Regions from separate parts of the Paraburkholderia sp. 35.1 genome, predicted to be linked through region 2. Evidence: predicted binding sites of a transcription regulator. Region 2 holds the regulator's gene; each other region holds the start of a gene.
The links. The regulator HrcA, encoded in region 2, represses chaperone genes, less so after heat shock. The targets are predictions, from matches to a motif close to TTAGCACTCNNNNNNNNNGAGTGCTAA.
Positions count from the first base shown of each region.

Region 1: the regulator HrcA is predicted to act here: its motif matches at 1,377-1,403, upstream of groES (co-chaperone GroES).
Region 3: the regulator HrcA is predicted to act here: its motif matches at 1,940-1,966, upstream of rpoH (RNA polymerase sigma factor RpoH).

Region 1 is NZ_JBNDMJ010000003.1:2,580,659-2,584,815, forward strand. It holds gene OKW27_RS32035 (hypothetical protein) at 1-267, shown strand, start outside; gene OKW27_RS32040 (FkbM family methyltransferase) at 497-943, shown strand; gene groES (co-chaperone GroES) at 1,476-1,766, shown strand; gene groL (chaperonin GroEL) at 1,820-3,460, shown strand; gene cysC (adenylyl-sulfate kinase) at 3,665-4,157, opposite strand, start outside.
Region 2 is NZ_JBNDMJ010000003.1:2,463,181-2,467,337, reverse strand. It holds gene OKW27_RS31500 (hypothetical protein) at 82-243, shown strand; gene OKW27_RS31495 (RNA-binding S4 domain-containing protein) at 215-622, opposite strand; gene hemH (ferrochelatase) at 631-1,701, opposite strand; gene hrcA (heat-inducible transcriptional repressor HrcA) at 1,883-2,902, opposite strand; gene OKW27_RS31480 (NAD kinase) at 3,113-4,015, shown strand; gene recN (DNA repair protein RecN) at 4,082-4,157, shown strand, end outside.
Region 3 is NZ_JBNDMJ010000003.1:2,286,569-2,290,725, reverse strand. It holds partial or broken gene OKW27_RS30725 (2-isopropylmalate synthase) at 1-478, shown strand, start outside; gene OKW27_RS30720 (nuclear transport factor 2 family protein) at 676-1,059, opposite strand; gene OKW27_RS30715 (acyloxyacyl hydrolase) at 1,101-1,673, opposite strand; gene rpoH (RNA polymerase sigma factor RpoH) at 2,028-2,963, shown strand; gene cydP (cytochrome oxidase putative small subunit CydP) at 3,381-3,641, shown strand; gene OKW27_RS30700 (cytochrome ubiquinol oxidase subunit I) at 3,631-4,157, shown strand, end outside.

The DNA of each region.
Region 1 (4,157 bases), 120 kb from region 2:
GAGCGCGCAAGCTTCGCGCGGGCGTTTTGCGACGTGTCGCCCGAGCGGATCGACGCCTATAAGGAGCGGCTCCGAAAGGTCCTGACCGGTGCGACCGATTTCGATCAGCACTGGGACACGGGCTGGCACCGCGCCGACATCACCAATAGCCAGATGAACGCACTGCGCGAGCGAGATCCGAAGGAATTCGCGGCGCGCATCAAGGTCAATTGCGAACGGCTCAAGTGGATGGCGGGTAATGCGTTGCACCGGCCTGCGCAGAAGTGAAGTGAAACGAGCGCGCTGTCGGGCGACCGAAACTGGCGGATCGTGGCCTGATGCAGAAGGCTTCGCCGGGCTGAATCTCGCGCGGCTGTAGTCGACGACACGCGAACCGACTGGAACCGGAAGCTTTTTGCATCACTCGACGGTTTCGGCCAAAAATACACATTATTATGACTTTCGCTTAATGTTCGGCTAACCGTCGAGTAGTGGTTGGCGCGGCATCAACATAGACATGGATCCGGTGAAAATTGAAACGTTTTCTCTTGCGCGGTCCGGTGATGTCAATGTATGTGCGGCCGTCTCGAACGAGAAACAGCTCAAGGAAGTCTATAATTTTTCAGTGGCTGCGGCCAAAGTCCAGAAGCCTATCTCCGTCCGGACCGTTGAAACCACCATATTGAACGACGTTCTCGAGCACACCCCGTACGCCGATCAGGAAATCGATCTGCTTTCCATCGACGTGGAAGGTCACGATTACGAAGTCTTGCGATCGATTGATATCAGCAGGTATAAACCAAAAATCATTATTGTGGAGTCTACGCTGACTTCGATAAGGGAAGTAATAGCTTCCGCCATATTTCGCTATCTGGAGGAGCGCAATTATCGACTGGTCAGTTGGACATATTTGTCGCTGATCTTCAGAGTGGAAAGATCTCAAATCTTTCGCACTCAGTTATAGCGTTACGGTTCTGCAAGTATCGTCCTTGCAGCTGCTATCAATTTCACAATCCCGCTATCAACGGCCGCTGCAACGGTCCAGATATACTTGGACCGACTGGTGCCTCAGCCGCCAAGCACATTCATGAGCCCCCTCGACTTGCCTGAAGGCTGACTATCGTAACGGCCCGCGCTTATGGGGGATTTCCCTGGGTTTGACGTTTCGAGCGGGCGCTCCGCTCCGAAGTCGCTGCCTCGTCATGGCTCGCCTCTTCCTTCACGAAGGGCCGAATCTCAACGCAACACGTCGGTAAATTATTGTTTTCTTAGAGAAAATGCCGAACGGCAGACGTTCCGCACGGGGCGGGTTCAAGCCCGAGCGAATCACGTTTGAGGGTGAGTGAACTTCGACCGCGTTCCCCGCTTCTTGAATTTGTCACTGCCCGTCCATATAATTAGCACTCGCTGCACGAGAGTGCTAACAACATCTCCGGTTGGCTCGGCCAGCCGGGTTTTTCTCAGCGTTCTTCAGTCTCAATCAGAGAGGAGTATGTATGAACCTTCGTCCTTTGCATGATCGCGTGATCGTCAAACGTCTGGATCAGGAAACCAAGACCGCGTCGGGCATCGTGATCCCCGAAGCCGCAGCGGAAAAGCCGGATCAAGGTGAAATCCTCGCAGTCGGCCCGGGCAAGCGCGACGACAAGGGCGCAGCCATTGCGCTCGACGTGAAGGTCGGCGACCGCGTCCTGTTCGGCAAGTACGCAGGCCAGACCGTCAAGGTCGACGGCAACGAACTGCTCGTGATGCGCGAAGAAGACATCATGGCCGTGGTGCAGAAGTAAGCGCAAGGTCGCTACTTCACCGGTTATATCCAAAGTATTCAAGGAGTTAGAAGATGGCAGCTAAAGACGTCGTATTCGGTGATTCCGCCCGTGCCAAGATGGTCGAAGGCGTGAATATTCTCGCCAACGCCGTGAAGGTCACGCTGGGTCCGAAGGGCCGCAACGTGGTTCTCGAGCGCAGCTTCGGCGGCCCGACGGTCACCAAGGACGGTGTGTCGGTCGCGAAAGAGATCGAACTGAAAGACAAGCTCCAGAACATGGGCGCGCAAATGGTCAAGGAAGTCGCTTCCAAGACCAGCGACAACGCAGGCGACGGCACGACGACCGCTACGGTTCTCGCGCAATCGATCGTCCGCGAAGGCATGAAGTACGTCGCATCGGGCATGAACCCGATGGACCTGAAGCGCGGTATCGACAAGGCCGTTGCAGCCGCAATCGAAGAACTGCGCAAAATCAGCAAGCCGTGCACGACCAACAAGGAAATCGCCCAGGTTGGCGCGATCTCGGCGAACAGCGATTCGTCGATCGGCGAGCGCATCGCTGAAGCAATGGACAAGGTCGGCAAGGAAGGCGTGATCACCGTCGAAGACGGCAAGTCGCTGCAAGACGAGCTGGACGTCGTCGAAGGTATGCAATTCGACCGCGGCTACCTGTCGCCGTATTTCATCAACAACCCGGACAAGCAAGTCGCCGTGCTCGAGAACCCGTTCGTGCTGCTGCACGACAAGAAGGTGTCGAACATCCGTGACCTGCTGCCGGTGCTCGAGCAAGTCGCGAAGGCTGGCCGTCCGCTGCTGATCATCGCTGAAGACGTCGAAGGCGAAGCGCTCGCAACGCTGGTCGTCAACAACATCCGCGGCATCCTGAAGACCGTTGCCGTCAAGGCTCCGGGCTTCGGCGATCGTCGTAAGGCGATGCTGGAAGACATCGCGATCCTGACCGGCGGTCAGGTCATCGCTGAAGAAACCGGCCTCACGCTCGAGAAGGCAACGCTGGCTGAACTGGGCCAGGCGAAGCGCATCGAAGTGGGCAAGGAAAACACCACGATCATCGACGGCGCTGGCGAAGCAGCGAACATCGAAGCTCGCGTCAAGCAAGTGCGCACGCAGATCGAAGAAGCGACCTCGGACTACGACCGTGAAAAGCTGCAAGAACGCGTCGCCAAGCTGGCAGGCGGCGTTGCAGTGATCAAGGTCGGTGCTGCGACCGAAGTCGAAATGAAGGAAAAGAAGGCACGTGTCGAAGACGCACTGCACGCAACGCGCGCGGCTGTGGAAGAAGGCATCGTGGCGGGTGGCGGCGTCGCGCTGATCCGTGCACGTACGGCAATCGCTGGCCTGAAGGGCGCTAACGCCGATCAGGACGCAGGTATCAAGATCGTTCTGCGCGCCATGGAAGAGCCGCTGCGCCAGATCGTCGCCAACGGTGGCGAAGAAGCGAGTGTCGTCGTGGCAGCGGTTGCTGCTGGCAAGGGCAACTACGGCTACAACGCAGCGACCGGCGAGTACGTCGACCTGGTCGACGCAGGTGTCGTGGATCCGACGAAGGTGACGCGCACGGCGCTGCAAAACGCAGCTTCGGTTGCTGGCCTGCTGCTGACGACCGACGCAGCTGTCTGCGAACTGCCGAAGGAAGATGCTCCGATGCCTGGCGGCATGCCCGGCGGCATGGGCGGCATGGGCATGGACATGTAATTCCGCTCGGGCCTCGTGGTCCGGCCGCGTGGTTGAACTGCCGCGCGTCTGGATCACGGCCGAGGCCCGGCTGGAAGTCCGTGGGGGGAGTGCGCCGCGAGGCGTTTCCCCAAACGAAAAAAACCCGCATAAGCGGGTTTTTTCGTTTGGGGCCGGCGTTGATGTGCTTGCTGGCGAGCGCTTCCGGACGACCTTTTGTCCGGATCAGGCGCCCGCGGCGTGAGCCGTGCGATGAGAGGACCTTCCGAGGCACTTTTCGCGCAGGTAGTGGAAGATCTGCGCGACGCTTTGCGCGGGGCTCAGCGTTCCCGTGTCGACGTGCAGGTCGGGATCGATCGGCGCTTCATAGGGCGCTGATACGCCGGTGAACGAGCTGATCTCGCCAGACCTCGCTTTCGCGTAAAGACCTTTGGGATCGCGGCTCGCGCAGGTGGCGAGCGAGGCGGACACATAGGTTTCGACGAACTTGTCGGCTCCGATGATCGCGCGCGCCATTGCCCGATCTTCGCGTAGCGGCGAAATCAGTGCGGAAATCACGATCAGACCCGCGTCGTTCATCAATTGGGCGACGTGCGCGACCCGGCGGATGTTTTCGCGCCGGTCGTCGGGCTCGAATCCAAGGTCGCTCGCCAGACCGTGCCGGATGTTGTCGCCGTCGAGCACATAGCAGGCGTGACCGAGCGCGATCAGTTGCTCT
Region 2 (4,157 bases):
CGTTAACCCTAATCTGACGTAAGCGTTACCGACACCTGACAGTCGTTCCGATAGCCTGTTTCAGCCCATCAAGGGAGTACCGTGAAACTGACCTTTGCAATCGGGGTGGTCGCACTGGTACTGATCGCGGGCACCACGACCATCTGCATGTCCGGTGCGGTCAACGACCACACCACCGAGTACGGCGGCGCACACGCCACCGTGGAGCAGTTTCTCAATCCCCACCTGAAAATCTGTCGATAGTGCGCCGGTCGCGTTTGGTCGGTCGGCCGTGCAGCGCGGCGGCCGGCTCGTGGTAGACCTTGCGCCGTTCCTGCTCGACCTGCCGCTTCGCCTTGCTCTGCGCGGTTTCCACATAAAGCGTCTGCGCGACGCTCGCCGGACCGCGTACGTCGCATACGCCCAGCACCTCCACCTGCCACACGTAGCGCTCGATCTCGATTTCGACCAGATCGCCGACACGCACGTCCTTCGCCGGCTTCACGGCGACGCCGCCGATACGCACCCGCCCCTTGTCGACCGCCTCCGCGGCCAGCGAACGCGTCTTGAAGAAGCGCGCGGCCCACAGCCATTTGTCGATGCGCAGTTTCGCGCCCGGTTCGGTTGAAATGCGGTAGTTCATCTGCGTATTCAAGCTCCTGTCGTGTGCGGCACCGGCACCGCCTGCACGGGCCAGCCCTGCAGATGCTGCGCAACGATTTCGCCAAGCGCGGCAACCCACGGCTGCGACGCGTTCAGACAGGCGATCCGGTGAAACTCCTTGCCACCCGCCTGCAGAAATTCGCCGCGCACTTCCATGCCGATTTCCTCGATCGTTTCGAGGCAGTCGGCGGTGAAACCCGGGCAAAACACGTCAGCACGCCGCACGCCTGCCGCGCCGAGTTCCTTCAACGTCGGCGCCGTGTAGGGCTGCAGCCATTCGGCCTTGCCGAAGCGCGACTGGAACGTGATGCGGCATTCGACCGACGTCAAATCGAGCGCCTGCATCAGCAGCGCGCCGGTCTGCTGGCATTGCTCGTGGTACGGGTCGCCGAGGTCGAGCGTGCGCTTGGGCACGCCGTGGAAACTGAGCACGAGCTTGTCGCCCGCCGCGAAATCGGGGCGGCCGTGCAGATGCCAGTAGTGGTGCACCTGTGCGGCGAGCGCCGCGATGTACGCCGGGTGATCGGCGTACTGGCGCACGGTGCGGACTTCCGGCTGGTTGCGCATGCGCTTGAGCGCGGAAAAGGCTTCGTCGAACGCGGTCGCGGTGGTCGACGCCGAATACTGCGGATACATCGGCATCAGCAACACGCGCTCGGCGCCCGCGAGCTTCAGTTGGTTCAGCATTGCCGGAATGCCGGGCGTGCCGTAGCGCATCGCGTAGTCGACCAGCACCGTGTAGTCGTTCAGTTGCAGCAGATGGCGCAGGCCCTCGACCTGCTTTTCGGTGTGGACGCGCAGCGGTGAGCCCTCGGGCATCCACACCGCCGCATACTTCTTCGCAGAGCTGCGGCCGCGCAACGGCAGAATCAGCAGACGCAGAATGAGCTGCCACAGCAGCGCCGGAATTTCGACCACGCGAGGATCGGACAGGAACTGCGCGAGGTAGCGGCGCACCGCGCGCGGCGTCGGCGCGTCGGGCGTGCCGAGATTGATCAGCAACACGGCGACGCGATGCGACGTGGCGTTCTGTGAAGGCCGCTCGAGGTCGAAGCGCATAGGTAGCAGAAATCACCGCATTTTGCGGCGAGTCGATTCAATGGAGATTCATTATAGCGGCGCAGGTTCTGCCCGGCGCCGCCAGAGACCCCTGGCCATTCGGACGATTGGCAGACACCGCGCGTTCGCGCATCATGATCGCCACGGACTGCGATGACGACAGTTCCGCGGAGCCCGAGGACTACTGCTGGCTGAGCGTCATGGACAACAGCCGCGCGGTTATGTCCACGATCGGAATCACGCGGTTGTAGGCCATGCGGGTCGGTCCGATCACACCGAGCGTGCCGACGATCTTGCCGTTCACCTCGTACGGCGCGGTGACGACGCTCATTTCCTCGATCGGTACCAGATTCGATTCGCCGCCAATGAATATTTGCACGCCCGCCGCGTGACTCGACACGTCGAGCAACTGAAGGAGGCTGGTCTTCTGGTCGAACACATCGAACAGCTTGCGCAGGCGCGCCATGTCCGACGAAAGATCGGCGACTTCGAGCAGATTGCGCTCGCCCGAGATCAACACGGTCTCGCCGGTGTCGGATTCGTCGGTGCTGGCGGTGACGGCCGCGTGCATCAGCGAGGTCATGTCGCCACGCAGCTCGTCGATTTCCTCGCGCAGGCGGCGGCGCACCTCGTCGAACGAGAGGCCAGCGAAGTGCGCGTTGATGTAATTGGAGGCTTCCACCAGCTGCGAAGGCGAAAAGTCGCGCTGGGTGGCGAGGATGCGGTTTTGCACGTCGCCTTCGGGCGTCACGATGATCAGCAGAATGCGCTGGTCGGACAGGCGCATGAATTCGATCTGCTTGAACACGTGGCTGCGACGCGGCGTGAGCACGACGCCGGCGAACTGCGACAGATTTGAGAGCACGCTCGCCGCCGCGGCGACGATCTTCTGCGGCTCGCCCACCTGCAGCGTGGTCTTGACGGTGCGCGTCACCGCCTCCTCGTCGGCGGCGGATTCGACGGTCAGCATCGTGTCGACGAACAGGCGGTAGCCGCGTGGCGTCGGAATGCGCCCTGCCGACGTATGCGGACTGATCACGAGCCCCAGATCCTCGAGGTCCGACATCACGTTGCGGATCGTGGCCGGACTCAGTTCGAGGCCCGAATAACGTGACAGCGTGCGCGAGCCGACCGGCTGACCTTCGGCGATGTAGCGCTCAATCAGCGTTTTGAGGAGGGTTTGTGCGCGAGGATCTAGCATGACGAAAAATTTTAGCTCAATGGCATCGCAGCCGTGAGCGCCCGCGGCGCCCGCTCCCGGCGAATGCACCGCCGTCGGCGGGCTCGCATGTCATCGGGTCTTCACCATTCTAACGATAATCGCGACATACGCAGACGCCCTGCGTGCGCCGCCCCACAACCGGGTCGGTCTGCGGTTCTTTTCAGGCCCTACCTATGGTGTAATGCCGGCATGCAAGTGACCAGCCAGTTCAAGACCGTCGCGCTCGTCGGGCGCAGCAATACGCCAGGCATCGGCGAGCCGCTGACCGCGCTCGCCGCCTGCATCGCGAAGCTCGGCCTCGAAGTCGTGTTCGAAGCAGACACCGCCGCCGAAATCGGCGTGACCGACTATCCGGCGCTGCGTCTCGCCGAGATCGGCGCGCGCGCCGACGTCGCCGTGGTGCTCGGCGGCGACGGCACGATGCTCGGCATCGGCCGCCAGCTCGCGCCGTATCGCACGCCCTTGATCGGCATCAACCACGGGCGGCTCGGCTTCATCACGGACATTCCGATCTCCGACATGCGCGAGATCGTGCCGCAGATGCTGTCCGGCAATTTCGAGCGCGAGGAGCGCGTGCTGCTCGAAGCGCGCATCGTGCGCGACGGCACGCCGATCTACCACGCGCTCGCGTTCAACGACGTGGTGGTCAACCGCAGCGGCTTCTCGGGCATGGCGGAGTTGCGCGTGTCGGTCGACGGCCGCTTCATGTACAACCAGCGCTCGGACGGCCTGATCGTCGCGACGCCGACCGGCTCGACCGCGTATTCGCTGTCCTCGCAGGGGCCGATCCTGCATCCGCAACTACAGGGCATCGTGCTCGTGCCGATCGCGCCGCACGCGCTGTCGAACCGGCCGATCGTGCTGCCGGACGAATCGAAGGTCAGCATCCAGATCGTTTCCGGGCGCGAGGTGAACGTCAATTTCGACATGCAGTCGTTCACGTCGCTGGAGCTCGGCGACACGATCGAGGTGCGCCGTTCGCGCCACACGGTGCCGATGCTGCATCCGGTCGGCTACAGCTACTATGCGACGTTACGCCAGAAGCTGCACTGGCACGAGTACCCGTCGCACGAAGAAGACCCGAGGCCGTAAGCGGCACTTTGATTTCGCACGCCGCCGCGGCCGCCACCCGAATCCCAAGCTCACCCGACCACCTCCATGCTTCGCCACCTCTCGATACGCGACTTCGTCATCGTCGCCGCGCTCGACCTCGAATTCGACAGCGGCTTTACCG
Region 3 (4,157 bases), 180 kb from region 2:
GACCTTCCAGTACTCGCCCGAGACCTTCAACACGACCGAGCTGCCGTTCGCGCGCGAGGTGTGCGACGCGCTCGCGCAAACGTGGCGGCCTACGCGCGATCACAAGATGATCGTCAACCTGCCGGCAAGCGTCGAAGCGGCCACGCCGAACGTGTTCGCCGACCAGATCGAATGGATGCATCGCAACCTCGGTTACCGCGACAGCATCGTGCTGTCGGTGCATCCGCACAACGATCGCGGCACCGCCGTGGCCGCGGCGCAGCTCGCGCTGCTGGCGGGCGCGGATCGCATCGAAGGCTGTCTGTTCGGCAATGGCGAGCGCACCGGCAACGTCGATCTCGTCACAGTCGCGATGAATCTCGACGCGATGGGTATCGACAGCGGTCTGGATTTCTCGGATCTCGCGACGATCAGGCGCGTGGCGGAGCACTGCACGCGGCTTCCGGTTGCGGCGCGGCATCCGTATGCGGGACAGGTAGCGATGCGCGGCACGCGCGAGGCGCGCGACGCGGATGCCGATGTAGACGAGCACGGCGCAAACAGCCGCGACAAAGCTGGCGAATGCGTGACCGCGTGAATTCGCGTTGGGCCTCGAGCCTGCTGCAGCGGAGTGCACACCCGCATTCCGCTGCCGCTGGAGACGCGCTCACGAGGCGCGCCCGCCCGATGAGAATCTCACTCGAGCGCGCAACGGGTCGCCTGCCACGCGATCAGTCGCCACTGCCCGTCTTCGTGCGTGTGAATCGCGGTATAGGCAATCGGAAACAGGAGCGCGCCGTTGTTGGCCTCCATCTCGATCAGCGCGCGGCCCGTGACGACGTAGGTCTCGCGCCCGGCCGGCAAAACATCCTGCGACTGCACCTCGATTTGCCGATAACGACGGCGCCCCGCGGTGATCCCGTCGATGAACTGCCGCTTCGTCTCGCGCTTGCCATTCGTATGGACGTAGCTCACGTTGTCCGCGAGCAGCGTGTCGAGCGACTGCCCATCGCCATCGACCATCGCGCGAAAACGCTCTCGCTCGAGCCCGCGAATCGCTTCGATCATCTTTGCCGCCATTGCAGAGCCCCTCGAACACCGCGAGCCGCAGGCGGCCACGGTCAGAAGTGATATTGCAAATATAGCTGGCTGAAATTTATACCAGGATTCGGCTCTTTGATACCGCCATTGGAGACATGCTGGAAGCGGTAGCCGGCGACATACTGCTCACGAGCGCCGAACTGCAGCCCGACGCCCGCCATCTCGGCGAACTGGAACGCGGTGCCCAACGTGAAGTCGGAAGAAATGCGCGGGCTGGTCAGCAGCCGGACGCCGGCACCCACCTCGATGAATGGCCGCACCGAACCCGACGACCTGATGAAGCGGATCACCGGCGTCACGCCGATCTCGCCGATGTTGTCGTGAACGTTTCCTTCATTGGTGTGCCACCACGCGACATGCGCCTCGCCGAGCAGCGCGAAATGCCAGTCGCCGATCTGCCACCAGGTCAGGTTTGGATCCCAGACCACGCCGAGATCGAGCGTCCTGACGTGATGGTCGCCGACGCCGGCGGCCACCTGCACGCCGAACTGCTCAGCTTGGGACGCGCCCGCCGCGCTCAACAGCAGAACGAGCAGAACGGCAAACGTGCTTTTTAGACTAAGCCCACGCACCACAAGATTCTGCCTGTTCATCCGCCCCCCATACTGCCGAGTATTAAGCGAGCGCCCCCTTTATTCCAGGCACGAATTCAGGAGCAAGTATTTCCCAGATAATGCCCATGATCAGCAATTATTCTCTTCAAAAGCGGACGATATCAGTCAAACGTGAGCCTGCACCCGCTCCGGGCGGTACTTTGTACAGGTCCAACGCGCAGGGCAAATAGGGCGTATGATGGCTATCGGAAGTAAAAACTCAATAGGATTTTTGGGAACTCGGATACCCCTGCGACCTCTAAGTATTAGCACTCGGCAGATCTGAGTGCTAACATCCGTCGCTGGAGTCGTTTACTGAGTACGCAATTGTCTGATTCCAAAGGAGCTTCAAACGTGAGCCATGCAATGACCCTTCCGAGTACTTTGAGCCCGTCGTCGGCTAAGGCCGCTCCGGCAGGTGCACTGGCGCTCTCGCATTCCTCGCTGCTGTCCGGTCACCTGGGCAACATCGACGCCTACATCCAGGCGGTCAACCGGATTCCGATGCTGACGCCGGCGGAGGAACGCCAGTTCGCCACCGAATTGCGCGAACACGACAATCTGGAGGCGGCGCGCCGCCTGGTGCTGTCGCACCTGCGACTCGTCGTGTCAATCGCGCGTAACTACCTCGGTTACGGGTTGCCGCACGCCGATCTGATCCAGGAAGGCAACATCGGCCTGATGAAAGCGGTCAAGCGCTTCGATCCCGAGCAAAACGTGCGCCTCGTGTCGTACGCGATGCACTGGATCAAGGCCGAGATCCACGAGTACATCCTGCGCAACTGGCGCATGGTGAAGGTCGCCACCACCAAGGCGCAGCGTAAGCTGTTCTTCAACCTGCGCAGCCACAAGCAGGGGCTTGGCGCGTTCACGCCGGACGAGATCGACGGTCTCGCGAAGGAGCTGAACGTGAAGCGCGAAGAGGTCGCGGAGATGGAGACGCGTCTGTCAGGCGGCGATATCGCGCTCGAAGGTCAGGTCGAAGACGGCGAGGAGTCGTACGCGCCAATCGCCTATCTGGCCGACTCGCATAGTGAACCGACTGCCGTGCTGGCTTCGCGTCAGCGCGACCGGCTGCAAAGCGACGGCATCGCAAGCGCGCTCGACGCGCTCGATCCGCGCAGCCGCCGCATCATCGAAGCGCGCTGGCTGAAGGTGGCCGACGACGGCTCAGGCGGCTCCACGTTGCACGAGCTGGCCGACGAGTTCGGTGTCTCGGCCGAACGTATCCGCCAGATCGAAGCCAGCGCGATGAAGAAGATGCGCGGCGCGCTGAACGAATACGCGTAAAGCGTCGAAGCCATGCGCGCGTCGATTGTGTCCCGCCTATGACATAGGTAAAAACGACACGCGTTAATCGGTCGCGCCATTTAGCGACCATCGCGCTCAAGCCCCGCCCTCGCAAGACGGCGGGGCTTTTTCATTCTTTTCGCCCTTTCTTGCGTCCCCGCGGCCGCGCATTCGCGTCGGCCCATCCGCAAGCCGGCCTGTCGAGGCCGGTAAGCGTTTCTTGACGTATCGCAAGTCCGGTAGCAATACTGCACAGACGCGGCAAGTTTCGCGACGTGTTGCCGCATGGCTAAACCTGAGCGCGCGAGGTTCACCTCCTACAATCGGCATGCATTCGCCAGACTGCCAGACTGCCTGACGGCCAGGGCGGTCTGGATCCAGCCGGACTCACCGGCGTGAAGTCGTCTTCGACCGATCATGACCATAGCCCTGAATCGCAGCAGCACTGTCCGGTCGCGCTTGCGCGGCCGGTTCACCAGGTGGGTGCGCGGTCCAACGCTGGCGCGCGATATCGCCATCATCCTCGCCATCAAGTTCGTGCTACTGATGGCGCTCAAGTACACATTCTTCAATCATCCACAGGCGCAGCACATGATGCTGCCGCCTGAGCAGGTCGCGCAGGCGCTGCTGTCGGTGCCCGCCCCGCATCCGTCTCGAGGTGATCAACATGCCCGTTAGCGAAGTCGTAGAACTGTCGCGGTTCCAGTTCGCCATCACGGCGCTTTATCACTTTCTGTTCGTGCCGCTCACGCTCGGTCTCGCCTGGCTGCTCGTCATCATGGAATCGGTCTACGTGATGACCGGCAAGCAGATCTACAAGGACATGACGCAGTTCTGGGGCAAGCTGTTTGGCATCAACTTTGCAATGGGCGTCGCGACCGGCCTCACGCTCGAGTTTCAGTTCGGCACCAACTGGGCTTATTACTCGCATTACGTCGGCGACATTTTCGGCGTGCCGCTCGCCGTCGAAGGGCTGATGGCGTTCTTCCTCGAATCGACGTTCGTCGGTCTGTTCTTTTTCGGCTGGAACAGATTGTCGAAAATCCAGCATCTGATCGTCACGTTCTGTGTCGCGCTCGGTTCGAACCTGTCGGCGCTGTGGATTCTGATTGCCAACGGCTGGATGAACAATCCGGTCGGCGCGAAGTTCAACTATCAGACGATGCGCATGGAGCTCGACAGCATCAGCTCGGT